DNA from 4 places in the Paenibacillus sp. p3-SID867 genome. Region 2 is predicted to be linked to each of the others. Evidence: riboswitches for the same ligand, from Rfam matches in the RefSeq annotation. Region 2 holds a riboswitch; each other region holds the start of a gene.

Region 1 (5,560 bases), on a different contig from region 2:
TATGCCGGATATCCGGATGGAGATCGACTCCTTCGAAGCGATCGTCAGGCTCATCCCGACCTGCAAGGCGGCCGCACTTCTGCCCAAATCCTATCTCAGGCCGCAGCTGCTATCCGATAACGGGCTTGTCGACATTCATATTCCGGCACTCATCGAAACCCGGCGGACGACTTCGCTGATCTACGGCCAAGCCTCGGATTTAAGCAAGGCAGCCAGCCGCTGGATTGACGAAACGGAAATTCTGTTCCGTAAGCTGGAGGAGGATAAAACCAAGAAAACCTGACGATATGCATGACCGTCAGGTTTTTTTCTTCTATATTTATTTTTCGAGCATATTCACGACCTCAGACTCAAAGCGATCCACATTATCATTCGAACCGATAACGACCATAATGTCGCCGGAGTTCACCACGTCCATGGCTGTCGGCGCTACGATGATGCCGGATTGTTTATTCAGGGCCACCACGCTGACACCGTAACGAACTCTCGTATTGAGCTCGCTAAGCGTTTTTCCGTCCATGCAGTCCGTGACCGTCATCTCCACAATCAGATAGTCCTTGGATAATTCAATATAGTCAAGCAGATTGGGCGTGACCAGCTGGTGAGCTACCCGGATCCCCATATCCCGTTCCGGAAAGATCACCCGGTCCACGCCCAGTTTCTCCAGCGCCCGGCCGTGCAGCACCGAAATCGCCTTGGCAACGACCATGGTGACACCAAGCTCTTTCAACAAGATGGCGGATAAGATGCTCATCTGAATATCGTTTCCGATCGCAACAATGCCGCAATCGAAGTTACGGATACCGAGCGATTTAAGCACCTCTTCATCGGTAGCATCCGCTACCACCGTGTGTGTCAGCAGCTCGCTCATATCCTCGACAACCTCTTCATTTCGGTCGATGCCGAGCACCTCATATCCCTGTTCCATCAGCTCAAGCGCCAGGCTGGCGCCAAATCGTCCCAAACCGATGATTGCAAATTGCTTTGGTTTCATGTCTCTCCAGTACTCCTTATCCAATAATCATTTTGCCTTCCGGATGACGATATAATTCTTTACCCTTTTTCGGCCCCAGTGCATAAGCAAGCGTCAAAGGCCCCAACCGCCCTGCAAACATCGTAATGCTGATCAAAACCTTCCCGAACACTGTCAGATCAGGCGTTAAGCCCATGGATAGACCCACCGTACCGAAGGCGGACGTCGTTTCGAATAGAATCTCCAGGAAGTCCCCTTCCTCTGTCGTCGACAGAATCATCGATACGGTTAGAACGAGCAGCAGTGCCAGTAATGCAATGGTCAGTGCCTTCAGCACCCGCTCCTGGGCCAGGCGATAACGGAACATGACGATGTCCTCACGCCCGCGCATCATGGCGATGACCGCCCCCACCATAATGGTGAAGGTTGTTGTTTTGATACCACCCCCGGTTGACCCTGGGGATGCTCCGATAAACATCAGAATAACGATAAAAAATTGCGTGGCCTGTCTAAGCCCCGTAATATCTATAGTATTCGCGCCAGCTGTACGCGGCGTTACGGATTGGAATAATGCGCCGAAGAATTTTCCGCCCCAATTCAGGGAGCCGAGCGTCCTCGGATTGGTGAATTCAAAAATAAGAATGACGATAAATCCAACCAGCAGCAAGGTAGCCGTCATGGTGAGCACTACTTTGGAGTGCAAGGAAAGTCTCCGCTGTTTCCGGAAATCAATCAGATCGGATAATACGATAAAACCGATGCCGCCCGAGACGATCAAAAACATCACGACAACGTTGACTACAGGATCATAGACATACCCGGTCAAACTCCGAAAATCGCCAAACAAATCGAAACCGGCGTTGTTAAACATCGTGACCGCATGAAAAACACCATAATAAATCGCTTGGCCGATCGGCATGTCAAACGCCCAGCGGATCGATAGAATCAAGGCACCGCAGGCCTCGATGATCAGGGAATACAGGAGCACTCTGCGAATCAGCCTTACGATTCCTTCCATCGAGGACTGATTCATCGCTTCCTGCAGAATGAGGCGATCCTTGAGCGATATGCGCCTTTTGAGAGCCAAGGCAAACAAAGTGGCCATCGTCATGAATCCGAGCCCGCCGATCTGAATCAGCAGCATGATCACGATCTGTCCGAAGGAGCTGAATGTCGTTCCTGTATCCACCACAACCAGCCCCGTTACGCAAGTTGCCGATGTCGAAGTGAACAAGGCATCGATAAATTCCAGCGGTTCACCTGTACTTGTGGATATCGGCAGCATTAACAGCGCCGTCCCGATGAAAATAATAGCCGCGAAACCAAGCACGAGAATCTGCGGCGGAGACAACCTGAGCCAGTTCAATTTAGAGTTCAATCGGTCACCTTCTTAAAAAAAATCAAGAAAAAAAGACACTGGAAAACGCAGTGCCCTTTACGGTCTGGTTCCTGTGCTGCAGCCTACGAGGTTAGCTGACGGATTCGGGCATTTTCACAGGTCGCCCTATTCATTATTCTGGGAATAATGAAATTCACCCCAATTACATGGTTCCCCCATTTTCAGTACGAAATTCGGCTGGAATATTCAGTTCCTTGAAGCATGATGTGATTATAACGCAATCCGGTACGTAACCCAATGCCGTTTTTCACCCAAAAAATCTTTAAAAGAGCGCGAATTGGGCATATTCAAGAATACAAGCATAGGGTTCTCTAACGTTTTCGAAACCTTTCATTCATTTTCATCGATTTGTTTCATTATTCCGGGATATTGGGATAAGCTGCTTATGACTTTCATAACTATGTTATATTGACTCTATGCGTTCTTAATCAGGCATATCGAATACCAGTGGGAGTATCAACTTTCTTAGAGGAGGAATTTCATGAATCGTGCAAGAGAGCCCTTGAAGCTGAAACCCAATCTGAAGCAGCTCATCGCGCCTGCCGCAGTCGGCCTGATTCTGTTCCTATTATTTCAGGTGTTTCCGTCGACGAATTCGGATTCTACCGAGATGGCATCTCCGAATATCATATCCAAGGAGCAGGCTCGGCAAGCGGCTTCAAGCTTTGCTCAGGAGTTTTTGCAGTTTACGGCTGCAAAAACGGATGACACGCTGGTTACATATCAATCCAAATCGGAACTTTACGGATATCTGGCGAAGGAAAAAAGACTTTCGGAATACAACAAAACCTATGAAGCCAAATATCCCTATGACGTATACCGCGTTCGCTTCAGCGAGCCGGGCGGCGATGCCCTCAACGTGGACGTGCACATGCAAAATTCAGGCATCGTCGGCTTCTCATACGATTACACCCGCTCCAGCTATGACCGGATTGAGCTGAACAAGGGCGATGTACAAAGGCAGATGCTGCTTGTCGTCGAGGACGGCATGTCATTAGCCGAGAAGCAGGCTCTCGCTGAGCCTTGGCTCCAGCGAGCGGGCTATGATCCTTCGCAACTGGAGCTGGTTACCCGGGAAGGGGAACCCCGGCTCCGGTATGTGGATCCGGAATCCAAGATCGGCGATTCCAGATTGGAGCACCGTTTCACCTTCGAGCAGGGGAAATTACGCTCCTATGAGCCATCTTTTTCGGTCCCGGCCGCCCATTCCGCCTATGTCAACAAGCAGACCCAAGATGCCACGCTGCTGACGCTCGCAGGGTATGGCCTGTTCACCCTCATCCTTGGCATACTTGCGATTGTGTACAGCGTGAAGACCAGAGCCTACACGTCGTTTAAGCGCGGCCTGTTCCTATCGGCGCTACTGTTTGTCATTCAGATGCTGAATACGTACAATCTGATTCCCGTTTTCAAATCCGAGGGGATGTCGCAAACCGGCATACTCGGGATGATGATTTTCTATGCGGTCTATTCGCTCATCTTCTCAGCTCTGCTCTACTTCTCCCTTGTCGGGGGCAGCGGGCTATGGCTCAAAGAAGACGGGCTCAATCCTTGGCCGCGCGCCAAAGAACCCGGATACGGTCATTATGTGCTGGACAGCATGAAGCTGGGGTATATGTGGGCTTTCATCCTGCTTGGGGTCCAATCCATTATCTTTGTCGTTCTGGGCCTGACCTTGAATACATGGTCCACTACGGATGCCACACAGTCGCCTTACAACATGCTCTATCCTTGGCTCTTTCCGCTGATGGCCTGGCTGGCCGGCATATCCGAGGAGGCCGTCTATCGGCTGTTCGGCATCAAAATGCTGAAAAAGATCGTCCGCAATACGTTCGTGGCCAGTTTGATCACTTCGATCATTTGGGCGCTCGGGCATACACTCTATCCGATATACCCTGTTATTTCCCGGCCCATTGAACTGGTTATCATCGGCTTGCTGTTCAGCTACATCTTTTTGAAATACGGGTATTTGGCGGCCATGTTCTCCCACGTCATCTTTAATAGCATCTTGATGGGCATTAGCCTGATCCTGCTCAAGGATACCAGCAACTTGCTGATGGGTGCGTTCTACATGGTGCTTCCGGCGATGGTCGCCTTTGCGATTTACCGTTTCAATCCAACAAAAAAAGAGAAGCCGTATGTCACGACTCCTCCTCACGAAGTGCATTAAGAATTTCCGTTGCTAATTTCTCACCGATTGAAAGGGGCTTGAAGTCTTCGACTGAAGCCTCTTTTATTTTTTTGACTGAGCCAAAATGCTTTAACAGCAGCTTGCGGCGCTTCTCTCCAATGCCCGGAATGGAATCCAGCTTGGAGGATACCATCGATTTGCCGCGCTGTTCGCGGTGGAAGGAAATCGCAAACCGGTGAACCTCATCCTGAATGCGCTGCAGCAAATAGAACTCCTGGCTGTCCCGGGGAAGCGTAACCGGCTCCGGCGGGTCTCCGACCATGAGCTGCGCTGTTTTATGCTTGGCATCCTTCACAAGCCCACAGACCGGGATAAACAGCCCCAGCTCATTCTCAAGCACATCGATGGCGGCGGAAATCTGCCCCTTCCCTCCATCGACCACAATCAGATCGGGAAGCGGCAAATTCTCCTTCAAGACGCGCTCGTACCGCCGCCGGATGACTTCACGCATCGTATCATAATCGTCCGGTCCCAGCACGGTACGGATCTTGTACTTCCGGTATTCCTTCTTGTCCGGTTTCCCATTGGTGAATACAACCATGGCCGATACCGGATTGGTCCCCTGAATGTTCGAGTTATCAAATGCCTCGATCCGGTTCAGCGACTGGAGGCCGATCACTTCGCCCAGATTCGCCGCGGCAACCGAGGTGCGTTCTTCATCGCGTTCAATCAAGCGGAATTTCTCGTCCAAGGACACCTTCGCATTATCCGATGCCATGCCCACCATCTGCTTCTTCAAGCCTCGCTGCGGCACATGCACCTTCACGCCGAGCCATTCCTGCAGGGCGGCAGCCCCTCCGGCTGCATCCACGATGCCCGCAGCTTCCGCCTGCTCCTCCTGTGCCTGGGCAAGGGCAGCCTGCTGCGCATCCAATGTCCCTGCGGAAAGCGGATTCGCCGAATCCACGGCTTCCTCTGCGCTTCGCACACCTGCATCCGCAGCCGTTCCCGTAATCGACTCCGAACCAGCCTCGTCTATCAACAGAGGCTCAGGCAG
Region 2 (5,560 bases):
GGCAAGGCGGGACAATAGAAGGGGAGACCATGAGTCCCTTTAGAGGTCCCGAATATGTAAAAAAACACGCTTGCACCGGGAACAACTCCAGGTGCAAGCGTGTTTTGCGTATAAGCTGATTTATTTTTTCTCAGCAAGGTACAGCGCGATGTTTGCGATTTCTTCAGGTTTAAGTTGGTCTTTAAAGGAAGGCATTCCCTTACGACCTTTGGTTACAACGTTGAAGATCGCGTCCGCATCCATGTGTCCGCCTACTTGATTCAAAGCCGGTCCAGCGCCGCCTTGAAGTTGGTCGCCGTGACAGCTAATGCAGCTTGCTTTCAGTGTGGCTTCCGCTGCGGCTGCATCGAGAGTCACTTCCGGCATGGTCGGCTTCTCTTCCTGAGCTACCTGTTCCTTACCTGGGAGCGTAAACATCAGCGCGATAGCCAACGCACATGCGACGAAGAACAATCCGCTCATGATCCATTTTTGCATCGTCATATCGTCCCTTCTATGTATACTGCACTTTTGCACTTGTCTCCATTATAAACCAACATCCATAGACAGCATAGCCAGTTGTGACAAAAAAAGCAACTATACGGCGCGGCTTCATAAAAAGTACACAAAATTGTGCTTTTTCATATAGACAAAGATTACTATTCCTCATTTGTCGGGGGCTCATACACCATACAGTGGAAAAGGGCATTGCCCGTTGGCGTAAGCCGCTCATACGTATCGGTGATGTGAAAGCCTGACCTTTGATAAGCGCGGATTGCTCGCTCATTCCAGGTCATTACCTCAAGGTCAATTTCGTCGGCAGGCCGCCTCCGTCTGGCTTCCCGGACAATCGTCTGCATAAATCGTTTACCCATTCCACGCCCGCACCAATCAGGACGCATGCCAAGTCCGATTCGTGTAACCTCATGCATCGGAAACAGCTGGGCAAATCCCCAGAGGGCCTCCCGCTCATCCAGTACCGAGAGGTACTGTCTCTGGCGAATGTCCGGATCGCCAAACTCCACCTCAAGCCCTTTCATCTGCTCCCAGGGAAGAAAGCCATAGATATTATAGGGAGGAGGGTAGGCCCAAGCGCATATTTCTTCGGCGTGCTCTTCACGCATGACTACGGTGTGAAATGTAATCGGTGTGGCATCCATTTGCGAAGTCCTCCTATCGTCTGCATAAAATAATAATCATATTACGAACATCCAAGTCGCATCAAAAAAGCCCGCAAAAGAGAGGTAAGGGCTCCTTTAACGGGCAAGCAGTATGTATAGGGAAGATTAGCCTCTACAGCTTAGGATGATTCACCGACCGACTCTTCATACTTATCATCGCTCATGATACGCTTTGCACCGACGTATCGCTGATCGTAGTAATCCTCTGCCAGGCGGTTGATAACCACGCCGCGGTTGGAGGAAGCATGGGCGAATTTGCCATCGCCGACATAAATGCCGACGTGGGAGATGCCCTGGCCCGATGTGTTAAAGAACACCAAATCGCCAGCGCGCAGCTCCTTACGGGACACGCTTGTCCCCATGTCGAATTGAGAGCCGGATTGATGCGGGAGCTTTAGACCGAGTTTAGCGTAAACGTACATGGTGAAGCCGGAACAGTCAAATCCGCTCGTGGTTGTACCACCGTAGCTGTATCTTGTACCTAGAACCTTATCGATTTCCTGATCCAGCGCACCATTAGCAAACACGCTGCCAACGCCCAAAGTGAACAACAGCGTGATACTTAGGGCTGCTGTCGATAATGTTTTCTTCAGCATGGAAAGCTCCTTTTCGTTGCCGGGAGGCATAGCAATCTATATATTAAAGCACTTACATTAATGACAAAGTTGTTACTGCTCCATTCTATCAGACCGCAAGCGAGATTGGCAATTATTTCTTGATGGATTTCGCTATTTTTCAATAGCATTAACTGTCGAAGCACCAAGGAAAATCAATATTTTTCCAAAATGGGTGTTTAATGACGAGAGAGAAGGGTAAATAAAGGATAGATGATGTGAAGACATGGCGAAGCGAAGTGGAACTGAAGTGAACTTGTATAATAAATTTCATTTTTTTTCGAAAAAGCGGGAACTTTTTTGCTGTGCTGAACGTTATAAAGGTATACACACAATCAACAAAAGAAAAAAGCCGCTGGATGAGATCGGCACAATCTCATAAACCCAGGGCTTTCTTGTAAGAGTAAGTCAATTAAGTTCCAACATTAATTGTAGTTCACAGCTACAGATTTGTACGTATTCTGACTCATAATTCTCTTAGCGCCTACATATCGGTTGGCGTAATAGCTCTGGCTCAGAGGACTGATAATGACACCGCGCGAAGATGAAGAATGAGCGAATTTGCCGCTCCCGACATAAATACCCACATGAGATACACCTCTACCGGATGTGTTGAAGAACACGAGATCGCCAGCTTTCAGTTTGCTCTTGGATACGGCCGTACCTACTTTGTATTGAGCTGCAGACGTACGGGGCAGGCTAAGACCAAGCTTCTTGTAAACATAGCTGGTGAATCCGGAGCAGTCAAATCCATTCGTTGTAGTTCCACCTGTTTTGTAAGAAACACCAATGGCTGGTTTGATTGCAGTATTTAATTTGGAATCGGCGAAAGCGCTTCCGGTCCCTAATGTGAGTGCGAGTGCGAGGCCTAGAGAAACAGCCGTTAACTTCTTTTTCAAAACAAAAGCTCCTTCCATTGCCTGCGAGGTTAGCTTAAGGGTTCGGTTGAAGGTCCCCTATGATCCCTCTCTTGCGAGATCAATTCACCCAAAACGGATCCCCCGCTTCCCATATCGTTATGGGAATTCGGCTCCTTAAAATGTTGATGAACCCATTCATTGACGTTTGACGTTCCAACATAAAAGTTACAGTAAAGATGACAAAGTTGTTACTAACATATTCGTTATTTTAGCAGAGTATTAACAATTTGGCAAACGAGGAAACATTATTTTTAAACAAAAAAACCTGTCCCCATCTTAAGGGAACAGGTTTTTTTGTAATATGGCGTTCAGAAATTTGTAATATTAAGGATAAATGAACTCTTATTCTCTGTAAAATCTAGCGCGGGATAGAAACGTGTCGCTTCTGATTACAGCTTATTCGCGAGCGTGTTTCATTATTTTAGGTGCCAAATTGTAACCATTAAGGATGCTGTGAGCAGGAATCTCTCCACAAATGATATTGAGCGGACATTGCCCAAATTTGGAAAAGTCCATTCAGGAAATAAGAGGCCTGCTGAATAATTAAGCCGATCAACCCGGCCCAGAAGAGCGAGGCCGAGCTCAGGAGCAGCAGAATGACACAGGCGGATCCGCCGATGGTGATGGATAACAGCATTGCTGTGCCCAAGCGGCGGAAGAGCGCATGGATAGAGCTGATCATGCTGGAATCGCCGGTACGGCCAAATTGCATATAGAGCAAAAACAGGCGGATCAGATAGGCGTACAAGAACCAGCCAGCTGCATAGGGCAGTGCATGAAGCAGCAGTACAGGCTCCTGAATTCCATTCAGCAGAATCGGGAGGATTTTGGGCAGAATCCAGTAACCGGGCGCGAAGGTGAGAATAAGCTCAACCAGATAGAATAGCGTTACGGGTTTCCACAGTTTCCGCATGCCAGTGAAGAAGAATAAACCGCGCTCGCCCTTGGCTTCCTGGTGAAGGTTGTAGAAGATGCCGGCCCGAATGAGCGGGGTGAGGACCATCCGGATCAGAAGCAAACCGGCCAGAAGCCATCCGTAGGTGTGTACTGTGCTGCTCAAGGACAGGCTCATCTCGCCCTCGTAGAAGAATAAAAGACGGCTGAGCTCGTTAGGAGCGGCATCCGGATATCGCATTAGAAGGGGGACGACTGCCGATTTTACGAGTCGGTACAGGCAATATCCCCACAGCAAACGGTATAAGAAGAGCAGAATCAAGACGTATAGCTGGTCTTTAACACTGATCCACCCTTGGCCTGCGTAACTTTTCATGTGCTCCCCCCTCACCATGACAGGCTGCCGAACAGCGTCTCCACAAGCTTGGTAATACTGAGATTCCAGCGTGTAACCACCGTCGGATCCATTCCTGCCTTCATATAGTTATTAATGTGTTTATTCTCCAGGACGATGGAGTACTTCGGATCAACCATGGCCCAGGCGAGCGGAGAGCTGTACTCCAGGGTGTAAGCAACTTTTCCGTCTTTGCCGCTCCAGGTTCGTTCCACCGTTTTGCCGTCCTCAAAGGCGAACACGATCGGCACATCGGTGATATCCCCGTCCTTGCTCGTAATCTGAACCGTGGACTCATACCGAGGATTTTCAGCCGTGCCTTTATTTTTGGTTTTGATCACGTCGATGGCGACATCCGCCATCTGGCTTCCATATACATATTGGTCAAAATACGACTGCCAGGACGTTTGGCTTACTTGCTCGACGACTTTCTGAAAGTCAGATGTGGTTGGATGCTTGAAACGGTATTTCTGGGCATAGGTATGCATAATCTTGCCCATCATCTGTGGACCGACCTGCCGTTCGATGCCTTGCAGCACCAGCTTGCCCCTCGTATAAACATTCAGTGCGTAGTTTTCGTGAGAGCTGTATTTCCAGGATTCCATCTTCAGCGGTGCAGGGGAAGTAATGGATGCTCCCTGAGCCGCCGTATTGGAGGTAATCCCGTATTCTTTTTCCATCACTCGTTCTTCTGCATAGGTCGCAAAGGCCTCGTCCAGCCACGCTTCCTCAAATTCGTTACTTGCAATCATTCCGTAAAAATATTGATGGGCGATCTCATGAATAACGGTCCGCTCCAGTTCATATCCCGGCGAATCGTTCTTGGCACCGAAGGCTGTGACCAGCGTCGGGTATTCCATGCCGCCTGCACCGTTGCCCGATTCAGGCGGTACGACGATGGACAACGTGGAATACGGATAGGTTCCGTACCATTTTCCAAACGAAGCGAGTGCCGACTTGGCGGCATCAAAGTAACGCTCCTTTAAGTCTTTATGGGCTGGATCGAGATACAGCTTGATGCGGACGCCAGGTACGCCAGGTGCGGAGAATGCTTCTTCTGCCGTGACAAAGTTTGGCGATGCCGACCAGGCAAAATCATGCACGTCATCCGCGTAAAACTGATAAATTTTTTCCCCGTTTGATTTTTGGGCAGGCTTGGTAGGGAATCCGGTCGCGGCGACAATGTAATTTTCGGGCACTCGAATGCGAACGCTGTAAATGCCGAAGTTGGAATAGAATTCGGAGTTGCCGTGGTATTGATGAAGATTCCAGCCTTCCTCTGCTCTTCCGCGAAGACCGGTCGGTTCATAGACCGAAATTTTCGGAAACCATTGGCCAGCCATAATAAAATTCTCGGTGGTTCCCATGCGGGCAAATATTTTGGGAAGCTCCACCTCGAACTCCAAATGAATGGTAACACTCTCCCCGCTCTTGATGGGTTTAGGCAACCTTAGCTTGGCAAGGCTGTGATCCTTGATGTTGCCGTCATCGGGTTGAACAAATTGAAGGCGATGGGTCAGGGCCAGTCCTTCGGTTGTTTTCACGCTGGTAATGGTCATGGAGCCGTATCCGTCATCT
Region 3 (5,560 bases), on a different contig from region 2:
TGATTCAAAAATTAGGTGGATTATTAGTGATTGTAATGGGATTAATCATGCTAGGAGTTATTCAATTACAGATTTTAATGAAAGATAGGAAGTTTCAATTTAAGCATAAACCGTCAGGATATCTTGGATCGATATTAGTTGGATTATCATTCTCTGCAGGATGGACACCGTGTATCGGCCCCATTCTTTCAGCCGTTTTAGCTATGGGAGTTACAGATCCTGAGAAGGCAGTCGGTTACATAAGTGCCTATACATTAGGGTTTGGGATTCCGTTTCTCATTATGGCTTTTTTTATAGGCAGATTAAAATGGATCTCAAAATATTCTTCACTAATGATGAAAATTGGCGGGGCGATGATGGTGCTTACCGGAATATTACTTTACACAGATCAAATGACCAAAATCACCATATGGTTAATCGGGTTATACGGCGGGTTTACAGGTTTTTGATGTAGTTCGAGATCTGGAATTAAGGCGGTGATAAACATATAAAACGGCAAGTAAGCAAACATCTAAAAAAAGCAACTAAACGAATAAATAGCTGAGGTGAAACATGAATAATAAGAAGAAATCATCAAAAAATCTAGTTATTTTCACCATCATTTTTGTGGGCCTGGTGGTAGCTTTGGTATTGTTAAACCAGAACAGCCAACCATCAAATCGTTCGGAAGGGGTATTTGACAACCCACCGGCCACGGAAAACCAGCCTACCCTAGGTGACAAAAATGCAAAAGTTTCAATCGTGGAGTTTGGTGATTATAAATGTCCCTCCTGCAAAGCGTGGGGAGAGAATATAATGCCACAACTCTCGAAGGACTTTATCGAAACAGGAAAAGCATCATTTTCCTATATTAATGTTCTTTTTCATGGTGAAGAATCAAAAACAGGCGCACTCGCTGCAGAGGCGATACGGTTGCAAGACCCTGAAGCATTTTGGACATTTCATCATGAAGTATTTAATGCACAACCTGAAACAGAGCAGCATGATAACGCATGGCTAACCCCAGACAAGGCGTTGGAGCTTGCTAAAGAATATACACCTAATATCGATCTAGCGAAGCTTAAAGAAGATATGGGAAGTAAACAAATCGAAGACCAAGTTGGTTTAGATGAGGAATTAGTCCGTGAATATAATGTACAACAAACACCCACGATTATGATCAATAATGTTATGGTATCGAACCCGTTTGATTATGAGGAGATATCTTCCTTAATCAATGCGCAACTTAAGGAATAGATGGGAGAGGATCGAGTAGTGGGAGTACGTGACAAAACAATATATTTAGCCTGGGTTGTCGCACTTACAGCAACGCTTGGAAGTCTCTATTTTAGCGAGATAAGGGGGTTTATTCCTTGCGAATTGTGCTGGTATCAGAGAATACTAATGTATCCACTCAGTATCATTCTTGGAATTGCTGCCTTTTACAGTGAGACAAGCATAAAAAAATATGTGCTTCCACTTTCGATTTTTGGAGCATGCGTTTCCTTATTTCATTATTTGGAGCAGAAGGTCCCTGGATTTGCAGAGATCAAGCCCTGCACGAACGGGGTGCCGTGTAATGTACAATACATTAATTGGTTTGGTTTTATAACGATTCCTTTTCTCGCACTAGTAGCCTTTATTTTAATTACAATCTTAATGGTACTCACTAGATCTGAGACTGGCGTGAGCCCAAAATCAGGCAACTAATTGCTAAAAAAACACCAAAACCACTACTAGAATCAGTACTAGTGAGATAATCGTTGTCAGCGTTGCACCAAGTAACCAGGACACCTTGTTCTTCACAAAAAGGGATAACATTAAGTGAATGATAAACGGACTGATATAATGTGCTATCATATGAACGGTTTTGTTGAAATGAATAAAGTAGATATCCGTCAGAAAAACGATGCTAATCATAGTAAACAGTAACAGTGAGCTAAAGATGATAATCCTAGGCTTGAGAAGTGAAAGAAAAGAATCATTGTTCAACATGTATCGCCTTCCTTATGTGAATATAGGGTGTTTAATCGTAATTTCAACATTAATTATGAACTACTCAATACATCGGTTACAAACGATGTGGGATTGAGGTGAGAGGGTTTGTTCGATGCGATTAGTCCAATTGCATTTCGATTAGGGCCAATTCAATTATACTGGTACGGAATTATCTTAAGCGTAGCAGCTCTCATTGGTCTAATCGTCGTTATTCAAGAAGGCAAGCGGTATCAGATCCATCCAGGGTTCTTTTTGGATATGGTGCTAGTTGGCGTGCCATCGGCTATCGTCGGGGCTAGAGCTTACTATGTCATATTCAAGTGGGAAGATTACCGCGATAACTTTTGGGATGTTTTCAAAATATGGAACGGTGGAATCGCCATTTACGGAGCTTTAATCGGAGCGATCGTTGCTATGATTTTTTTCTTTCGTATACGTGGCTATAATTTTTGGCGTATCGCAGATCTATGTGCTCCGGGTTTAATTATAGGACAATTGATCGGGCGTTGGGGAAATTATATAAATCAAGAAGCTCATGGAGGGCCAGTATCTGAGGATTTTCTCAGGACAACACTACACTTGCCTAACTTTATTGTCAATCAAATGAATGTCGAGGGCATCTATTATCATCCGACCTTTCTGTATGAATCCATTTGGAATTTGGTTGGTTTGTTGTTGCTCTTATGGTTGAGACGCCAGCCTTTTCTACGTTCAGGTGAGTTATTTTTGACTTATTTCACTTGGTATTCCATCGGGCGGTTTTTTATCGAAGGACTGCGTACCGACAGTTTAGCATGGTATGCCTCTAACTGGCTTGCAGATTTGATGAAATTACTTTGGTCACCGATGGGGCTTATGTTCCAGGAAGGCGAAATGAGTTATGGTACAGTTCGTGTCTCGCAGTTATTGAGTGTCTTTATTATTTTAATTGCCATTTGCCTCATTGCATACCGAAGGTTTAGAAACCATCCTGAACGATATGCAGATCCAATCGTCTCTAACAAATCTTAAAGATTTCAATTTAGGCAGTCGAACCAGGTTCGACTGCCATTTTAATTTCTATCCTCCGCAAAATTGTTACAATATTGTTTTTTTTATTAGACCGTTCAAACCAGCTATTCTTCGAATAATGTAATGATTTAAGTCCATTAAATAGGAGAATATGAACGAATCACAACATTTATTGGAGGAGGGAAAGAAATTAAAAGATAAGATTGACAAAAGGGTAATAAATAGACTACATTATGTAGGGTTACAAAAAATTCATAAATTATGCCGAGTTTCGTTTTGAAAACGGGGGAACCATTTTTGGGTGAATTATTCTTGTAGTAAAGGGAGTATAGGGATCCTTCTACCGAACCCTCAGCTAACTCCGTAGGCATCGAAGGGAGAAAAAATCTTGAAGAAAATTTTACTGTCGTTGTTAGGGTCTGCCATTATATTATCTTCGGGAGCAGCAAGTGCGTTTGCGGATAATCAACCTAAGTTGACTACTGAAGTAAGTAAAGTCGTTGGAACACCCTATAAATGGGGAGGTACAACTTCAAGTGGTTTCGATTGTTCCGGCTTTATTCTGTACATTTTTGATAAATTCAATCTAGATTTACCACGTACATCAAAAGCTCAGGCCAAGGTAGGCACTCCAGTGTCCAAAGCTAATCTGAGACCGGGTGACTTAGTTTTTTTTAATACGAGTGGCAAGGGCATTTCTCATGCTGGAATTTATATTGGTAATGGTCAATTTGCACATTCGTCCAGCAGTAAGGGTGTAAGGATAAGTAAACTTTCAGAATCCTATTACAAACAGCGTTATGTAACAGCAAGAAGAACCATTAGTCAAAAAAGTTACACGATGATGGTCGGAAGTTACAACTGAAATAATTAAAAAGAACAAGCCCTTCATTTATGAAGGGCTTGTTTTATGATTTCAATTCAATGTTACCCTCATGGCTTGCAATCGTGTTTCCTTCTTAGACATACGTTGGTGCTTATTATTTAAGTGTACAAAAACTAATGACTTGATGCCTATTTAGAAGATGTGCATTTCTGCCGATACTCAATGTTGGGATATTCATTATTGATGAATAAATGCTCATATGATACTTTAAATAAAAATATTAAAAGGAGGGATGATATTTATATGTTAGATGTTATAGTCATCGGTGGAGGTCAAGCCGGGCTTGCGGCTGCTTACTATCTCAAACAAAAATCTGTGGATTTTCTCATCCTTGATGGTCACAAGGAGGTTGGTGATTCTTGGAGAGATCGCTATGATTCTCTTCATCTGTTTACGCCAAGAATGTATAATAGTCTACCAAGTGTTCCCTTTCAAGGTGATCCTCAGGGTTTACCACATAAAAATGAGGTTGCAGATTATTTGAAAGATTATGCGAATCGTTTAGAGCTTCCTATTCAAAGTAATACACAAGTTACATCATTAACCATGAACAATGGTATCTTTGAAGTCTCCACATCGGAGGGTACATTTAGATCAAAAAAGGTTATAGTAGCCACCGGTCCTTTTCAGAAGCCACTTGTACCTTCCTTTCATGATAAGGTAGGAGATGCAGTTATACAATTACATTCTTCTGAATATCGAAATAAGAACCAACTTAAAGAAGGGGTTGTTTGTGTTGTAGGTGCAGGAAACTCCGGGGCCCAAATTTCCAGTGAATTGGCAGATGATTTTGAAGTGCATTTGTCCGCAAGCAGTGAGATCCAATATAAACCGTTACATATTTTCGGCAAGAGTATTTTTTGGTATTTTGACAAGGTGGGCTTTCTAACAGCAAACCGCAAAAGTATGTTAGGTAAATGGTTGCACGCAATGCCAGAACAGATATATGGAAAGGAGTTAAAGCTGCTCATTCAACAAGGAAGGATAAAACTCCATGCAAGGACGGAAAAGATAGTGGATCAAAAGTTATATTTTCAGAACGAAGGAACTCCTATACATATCGACAACATTATCTGGGCTACAGGTTTTAAACGTGATGATCACTGGATAGACATAAAAGCGGCATTTAAAGATGGACATATCGATCATATGGAAGGTGTATCCGTTGTAAAAGGACTCTACTTTGTTGGATTACCGTGGCAAACATCAAGAGGGTCAGCACTGCTTGGATGGGTGAAATATGATGCTAAGCGTATTGTTGATCATCTGCTGAGAGAATAAAAACAGGGTAGGAGTAGTAGTTCGGGACACTTTCTTCTGACAAAATTCGGTTTGTTAATCGTAATCCTTTCGTTTTTTGTGCCTTTGCTATAAAATAAGTGGTAATGGTAAATAGGATGGTGATTACGAAAATGGAGCAGAAGGATCCCTTGATTGAAGATTGTGACACATCATGCTTTGGGTCTGAGGCTGATTTAAAACAAGTTAGGGCCGGAATGATTGATGAACATGCAGCTGTTCAAGTGGCAGACTGGTTTAAAGCCTTCAGTGATCCTACTCGGGTTAAATTGATCAATGCTTTATTGCAGAAAGAATTATGTGTCCATGATCTTTCTGTATTACTCGAGATGGGGCAGTCAGCGATCTCGCATCAACTGCGATACCTTCGTAATATGAGGATCGTAA
Region 4 (5,560 bases), on a different contig from region 2:
TATGTCCGGGATATATCGATACTCCTCTTATTCAGGGAAGAACGGAAGCGATCACCCAGCACCTGGTTGGCCTTCATCCGATGGGCCGCTTGGGACAGCCGGAAGAAGTCGCTAAAGCCGTGTTGTTCCTCGCCAGTGAAGATGCGTCCTTCATTACAGGCACGAGCTTGCTGGTGGATGGCGGATATACAGCCGTGTAAATGAAGCAAAGCCCCGATATGAAAATCGGGGCTTTTTTTGCAGGTGGAAAACGAAACTTATATAATGCTGACACCAGCGCTGCCGTAACCTGCCACTGCAGTGACAAGTGTTGCGCCAGCTGCGGTTGCCGAGAATACCATTAACAGGCGTGTATTGGCCGGCACCGGAATAGCCAGGCCTTCTACGAAGCCATTGCTTACCGTACCGAGAGCGAGAACGCCCGTAAGAGGCGGAGCCAGCGTAACAAGAGCGCCTGGTATCGGTGCGAAAATGTTGCTTGTAGCCGGCGCACTGTACAGTTGTGCTGTAATTGTAACCGTAGTTCCCAGCAGGGAAAGCGCCACAGTAGTGCTAAAGGTAGCGGAGATGCCAGTGATGGTACCGGCTCGTGGCGTGTTAAACGCCATGTTAAGCAGAGTTCCAGCAGCTCCAGTGAGGTCAATCGTACCGCCAGCCAGCGTAAACGTATTGGCCGAGTTACCAAATCCTACGAGACCAACGGATCCAACTAATCCGCCTAAAACGGTGGTCAGAGCAAGCGGTATGCCGGATGCGAATGGGATGATGGCTCCTCCTGCGGCTGCTCCTGTAGCCCCTGTTGCCCCAGTAGCTCCAGTAGCTCCAGTAGGTCCCGCAGGTCCGACAGGTCCAACAGGTCCGACAGGCCCGACTGGTCCAGCAGGTCCAGCAGGTCCTGCAATACCGGTTGTCGGTCCGGCAGGTCCCACAGGCCCGATAGGTCCGACCGGTCCAACCGGTCCGATCGGACCCTGAGGACCTACAGGTCCACGGATAGCTCTTGGGCATCGACGCTTTTTCATGCCACCGCCATGGCCTTTATGATCACCATGACCATGAGACGGGCAATGCTTTTTCTTCGCATGAATGACTTTTTTCTCTATTTTTTTAAGAGCACACAATTTTCTCTTTCTAGAAGAACGTTCCAAATGAAGCACCTCCTTTAGATTTGTTCTATACTACGCAAATACTCTCGGTACGGCATGGGTTAATAGCGCATAAATGATAGATAAACACCTATAATTTCCAGAATGTACGCTAGCCCCGGAGGCATTCATCTATTGACGAATAGCAAAACTATAGGATGAATTTCGGATCTCCCTACGATATTCATAGGCTCTGTAACGCAGCGTTTCAAAAAAAAATTTGCGCCGTAAATGTGTGGGGAAAGCTTTCACAATCCGAATGTAATTCATGGCATAAACGATCCACCATATGAATGAGTAAGGGAGGCATGTCAAATGCCTGCTATATAGCGAAAAATGAGGCTGGGATAAAATTCCTGTATCGTTGGGGAAGAGGCTTGAATGAGGCATTTTTCATGCTTGTCATAGGCCCTGGAAGAACGGCATTTCCGCCTCTGAATTTCCAGAAAAAGCGGTTAAAGGGGTTTGACTTTTCCTGAAGTTCCCTTTATCATGGACACACGCTTAGTTTCCGGCATACATTTTCCGGAAAGCGGGGGAACCAGTTTCACCAGGGGCGAGTCACTTGGAATCACGAGTGTAGGGTACCATCTTACCCGAGTCCGTCAGCTAACCTCGTCAGCAGTGGATGGGTCTTGCATACATAATGGATGTTCATAACAAAGGCCCTTAATTCTCTTTAGGGGCCTTTTCTCTATTTTTTGACCCCCTGCTGGCGGAGCTATGTCTAAATCCCCTGTTTGGTGGTCTTTTTGTATTCTGCTAAAGAGGAGGGGCAAGGCCTGCAAATGTTTAACCAAAAGCAATTAAATCGATCAGATGGCATTGGGTTTAAGCGTGGAAGGAGATGGATGAATCATCTTCCCTGAAGGTCCGGCCCATGCAAGGTATCTGAATAGGTTAAATCCTAGTTAACATATGTGTTAACATGGGTAATTTCAACATGCCATTTTTAAGCATACCAAAGTCATAATGAAAGGTTGTGGAAAGTTTTGAAAAGAGTGGTTGTACTGATGTTGTCATTGATTATGGGGGTGTCGCTTGCGGCTTGCGGTGACAAAGGGAGTACATTGGAGCAAGCCATTGAGCAGGGGTATATCACCGTGGGATTTGCGAATGAGAAGCCTTATGCCTATAAAGAGGCCAACGGGGAGCTGACAGGAGAAGCGGTTGAAATTGCGAGGGTTATTCTGGAGCGGCTTGGCATCAAGGAAATGAGGGGAGAGCTTACGGAATTCGGATCGCTGGTTGCCGGACTGCAGGCCGAGCGGTTTGATCTAATTACCGCAGGCATGTTCATTAATCCGGATCGCTGTTCTGCCGTATTATTTGCTAATCCGGAGTACAGCATCGGGGAAGCCATTGCGGTGAAGCAAGGGAATCCGCTGGGACTCGGAAGTTATGAGGATATTGCCAATCATGACCAAGCTAAGGTCGCCGTTATGACCGGTGCGGTCGAAATCGGCTATATGGAAAAGTCCGGCATTCCTGCGGACCGGATTGTGCAGGTTCCCGATCAGGCCTCGGCCATTAGCGCTCTTCAGGCAGACCGGGTGCATGCAATTACCATGACGGGGCCGTCCCTGCAGGCGATGCTGGATTCGGCCAGCGACGACAGCATCGAACGCGTGGCTGATTTCGAGCAGCCGGTCATCGACGGCGAAAGCGTTCGCGGTTATGGAGCTACGGCTTTCCGCCAAGCGGATACCGAGTTCCAGGAGGCTTATAATGCGGAGCTTCAAAAAATGAAGGAGTCGGGCGAGCTGCTGGAAATTTTGCAGAAGTTCGGGTTCACAGAAGAAGAGCTCCCGGGCGAGATGACGGCCGCTGCCCTTTGCGGGGAGTAGCATGCCGAATTCGTGGATTGATTTTCTCCCTACGCTGCTGAAAGGGGCGGAGATCACGATTGTAGTTGCTTTCTTTTCAGCCATTCTTGCGGTCGTGATGTCCTTTGCAGCCGGGTTATGCCGACTGTCGAAGCTGTGGATCATTCGCACGTTGACAGCCGTGTACGTGGAAGTCTTTCGGGGGACCTCCTTGCTGGTGCAGCTGTTCTGGTTGTATTTCGCCCTTCCGTTCATCGGCGTCGAGCTTCCGAAAATGCTGGCTGCGATCCTCGCGATCGGGCTGAACTTCGGCGCATACGGCTCGGAAATCGTTCGCAGCGCCGTGTTGGCCGTTCCGAAAGGACAATGGGAAGCCGCTGTAGCGCTTAATCTGAAGCCTTGGCAAAGACTGTGGAATGTCATATTGCCTCAAGCGTCCCTGCGAATGCTTCCCCCCTTCGGGAATCAGCTTGTGGAGCTCATCAAATCCACCTCACTGGTTTATTTCATCACGATGGCGGATTTAACGTATCAGGCGATGGTGCTCCGCAATAATTACATCTCCTGGACGACCGAGATTCTGGTGCTGCTGCTCCTCATGTATTTTGTCATTGCTACGCTTGTTTCGCTGGCAGTTCGACTGCTGGAGCGTAAATGGACAGCGGGGAGGTTATAGTCATGTGGGATTGGAACTATGTATGGGATATCCTGCCCCAGCTCTTGAGTGCATTAAAAATGACAGTATGGGTGACGATCTGCGCTTTCGCGGTGGCATTGGTCATCGGCTTGCTCCTTGCTTTTGCAGCGCGGAGCCGATTTAAGGTGCTGTCATTAATAACCAAGGGAATGATCGAATTTATTCGCAATACACCGCTGCTGGTGCAGGTCTTCTTCCTGTATTACAGTCTGCCGCTTCTTACCGGAATTTCCATTCCGGCCTTCTATGCCGGGGTGATCGGTCTCGGGCTGCATTACAGCACATATCTGTCCGAGGTGTACCGATCCGGAATCGAGGGAGTGCCGAAGGGACAATGGGAGGCTGCCACAGCACTGAATTACACGAAAGCCCAAACCTGGCGAAGTATTATCCTGCCGCAAGCGGTGCCGCCGATCATTCCGGTACTGGGTAATTATTTGATTGTTATGTTTAAAGAGACGCCGATTCTATGCGCCATAACGCTTGTGGAGATGATGCTGACGGCCAAAAATATCGTGTCGCAGTCGTTTCGTGCATTTGAACCGTATACGATGGTCGGGATTCTGTTCCTGATCATCAGTTATATCGCCTCATTGCTTGTGCAAAGGCTGGAAAAACGCATGAATCTGCAGCGTGGAAAATAAAAGGAGGGAATCAATTGAATGCCGTTGTGATCGATGAGCAAGCGGAAGCGTCGAAGGTGCCGCAGCAGGAGGGAAATCCCGATATCGCTACGGGTACAAAGCCGATTGTGAAATATACCGGCGTGACCAAGTCGTTTGGTGATCTACAGGTGCTTAAAGGCATTGATCTGGAGATGCAGCCTGGAGAAAAGGTGGCTGTGATCGGTCCGAGCGGATCAGGCAAAACAACGATGGGCCGGATGCTGATGACGCTGGAAGAACCGACCGAGGGAACCATCGAGGTTGATGGTGAGCTGCTCTGGCATATGGAAGAGAAGGGCAAGCTGGTTCGGGCCAATGAAAAGCATTTGCACCGGATGCGCTGCAATGTCGGCATGGTCTTCCAGCATTTCAATCTGTTCCCGCACATGAACGTGCTTCGCAATGTGACGGAGGCCCCACGCAAAGTGCTGGGTTTATCCAAGGAGGAGGCGGAGGAGCGGGCCGTCTCCATGCTCAGTAAGGTCGGTTTGGCCGACAAATTGAAGATGTACCCGTCCAATCTGTCCGGGGGCCAGAAGCAGCGGGTTGCCATCGCCAGAGCGCTGGTCATGCGGCCAAAGGTTATGGTGTTTGACGAGGTGACCTCGGCGCTGGATCCCGAGCTGGTCGGCGAAGTGCTGGAGGTCATCCGGGAAATCGCGGAGGAAGGCGAAATGGCCATGATGCTGATTACGCATGAGATGGATTTTGCGAAGGAAATCGCGGACCGCGTCATCTTCGGAGCCGAGGGAAGGATCGTTGAGCAGGGCACGCCGGAGGAGATATTCGATAATCCCCAGAGCGAGCGGCTGCAGAGCTTCCTGCAGCGATTCCGTTCCAACGGAAATTAGTTCTGGAGAGAGGTGATTGTATAGAATGGCTGTTGATACCGATACCGAAATTGTTTACCGAAGACCGAAAGCCCGGGATGGTACCCGGGTGTGGGAGCTTATACGCGACACCGGATCGCTTGATCTGAACTCCCCCTATTGCTACATGCTGCTTGGAGATTACTTCCATGATACCTGCATGATTGCCGAGCATGAAGGAGATATCATCGGTTTTATTTCCGCCTTCCGTTCTCCTCGCAATCCGGAGACGCTGTTCGTATGGCAAGTGGCCGTTGCTAATTCGCATCGGAGGCAAGGCGTTGCAAAGGCAATGCTGACAAATCTGATGAATCAGAAGGCATGCCATGGCGTCCGTTACATTGAAGCTACGGTATCG

What was found. A riboswitch is a leader RNA that binds a small molecule or an ion and turns the genes downstream of it on or off. The one in region 2 is predicted to bind cyclic di-AMP.
Region 1: linked by a shared signal. The riboswitch ahead of M4D81_RS21335 (TrkH family potassium uptake protein) and the one ahead of M4D81_RS33490 (C40 family peptidase) in region 2 are both predicted to bind cyclic di-AMP.
Region 3: linked by a shared signal. The riboswitch ahead of M4D81_RS29090 (C40 family peptidase) and the one ahead of M4D81_RS33490 (C40 family peptidase) in region 2 are both predicted to bind cyclic di-AMP.
Region 4: linked by a shared signal. The riboswitch ahead of ehuB (ectoine/hydroxyectoine ABC transporter substrate-binding protein EhuB) and the one ahead of M4D81_RS33490 (C40 family peptidase) in region 2 are both predicted to bind cyclic di-AMP.

What each region holds. Positions count from the first base shown of each region.
Region 1 is NZ_JAMBDM010000010.1:202,315-207,874, forward strand. It holds gene M4D81_RS21325 (LysR family transcriptional regulator) at 1-283, shown strand, start outside; gene M4D81_RS21330 (potassium channel family protein) at 320-994, opposite strand; gene M4D81_RS21335 (TrkH family potassium uptake protein) at 1,011-2,351, opposite strand; cyclic di-AMP (ydaO/yuaA leader) riboswitch at 2,417-2,561, opposite strand; gene M4D81_RS21340 (CPBP family intramembrane glutamic endopeptidase) at 2,854-4,542, shown strand; gene uvrC (excinuclease ABC subunit UvrC) at 4,514-5,560, opposite strand, start outside.
Region 2 is NZ_JAMBDM010000036.1:15,467-21,026, forward strand. It holds gene M4D81_RS33470 (4a-hydroxytetrahydrobiopterin dehydratase) at 1-18, shown strand, start outside; gene M4D81_RS33475 (c-type cytochrome) at 121-477, opposite strand; gene M4D81_RS33480 (GNAT family N-acetyltransferase) at 639-1,139, opposite strand; gene M4D81_RS33485 (C40 family peptidase) at 1,280-1,753, opposite strand; gene M4D81_RS33490 (C40 family peptidase) at 2,200-2,673, opposite strand; cyclic di-AMP (ydaO/yuaA leader) riboswitch at 2,677-2,816, opposite strand; gene M4D81_RS33495 (hypothetical protein) at 3,137-3,964, opposite strand; gene M4D81_RS33500 (M1 family metallopeptidase) at 3,976-5,560, opposite strand, start outside.
Region 3 is NZ_JAMBDM010000021.1:10,468-16,027, reverse strand. It holds gene M4D81_RS29110 (cytochrome c biogenesis CcdA family protein) at 1-449, shown strand, start outside; gene M4D81_RS29105 (DsbA family protein) at 553-1,236, shown strand; gene M4D81_RS29100 (disulfide oxidoreductase) at 1,237-1,689, shown strand; gene lgt (prolipoprotein diacylglyceryl transferase) at 2,083-2,988, shown strand; cyclic di-AMP (ydaO/yuaA leader) riboswitch at 3,241-3,373, shown strand; gene M4D81_RS29090 (C40 family peptidase) at 3,377-3,853, shown strand; gene M4D81_RS29085 (flavin-containing monooxygenase) at 4,118-5,155, shown strand; gene M4D81_RS29080 (ArsR/SmtB family transcription factor) at 5,287-5,560, shown strand, end outside.
Region 4 is NZ_JAMBDM010000012.1:49,995-55,554, forward strand. It holds gene M4D81_RS23255 (SDR family NAD(P)-dependent oxidoreductase) at 1-200, shown strand, start outside; gene M4D81_RS34720 (exosporium glycoprotein BclB-related protein) at 258-1,148, opposite strand; cyclic di-AMP (ydaO/yuaA leader) riboswitch at 1,637-1,782, shown strand; gene ehuB (ectoine/hydroxyectoine ABC transporter substrate-binding protein EhuB) at 2,159-2,992, shown strand; gene ehuC (ectoine/hydroxyectoine ABC transporter permease subunit EhuC) at 2,994-3,647, shown strand; gene ehuD (ectoine/hydroxyectoine ABC transporter permease subunit EhuD) at 3,650-4,312, shown strand; gene ehuA (ectoine/hydroxyectoine ABC transporter ATP-binding protein EhuA) at 4,327-5,184, shown strand; gene ectA (diaminobutyrate acetyltransferase) at 5,210-5,560, shown strand, end outside.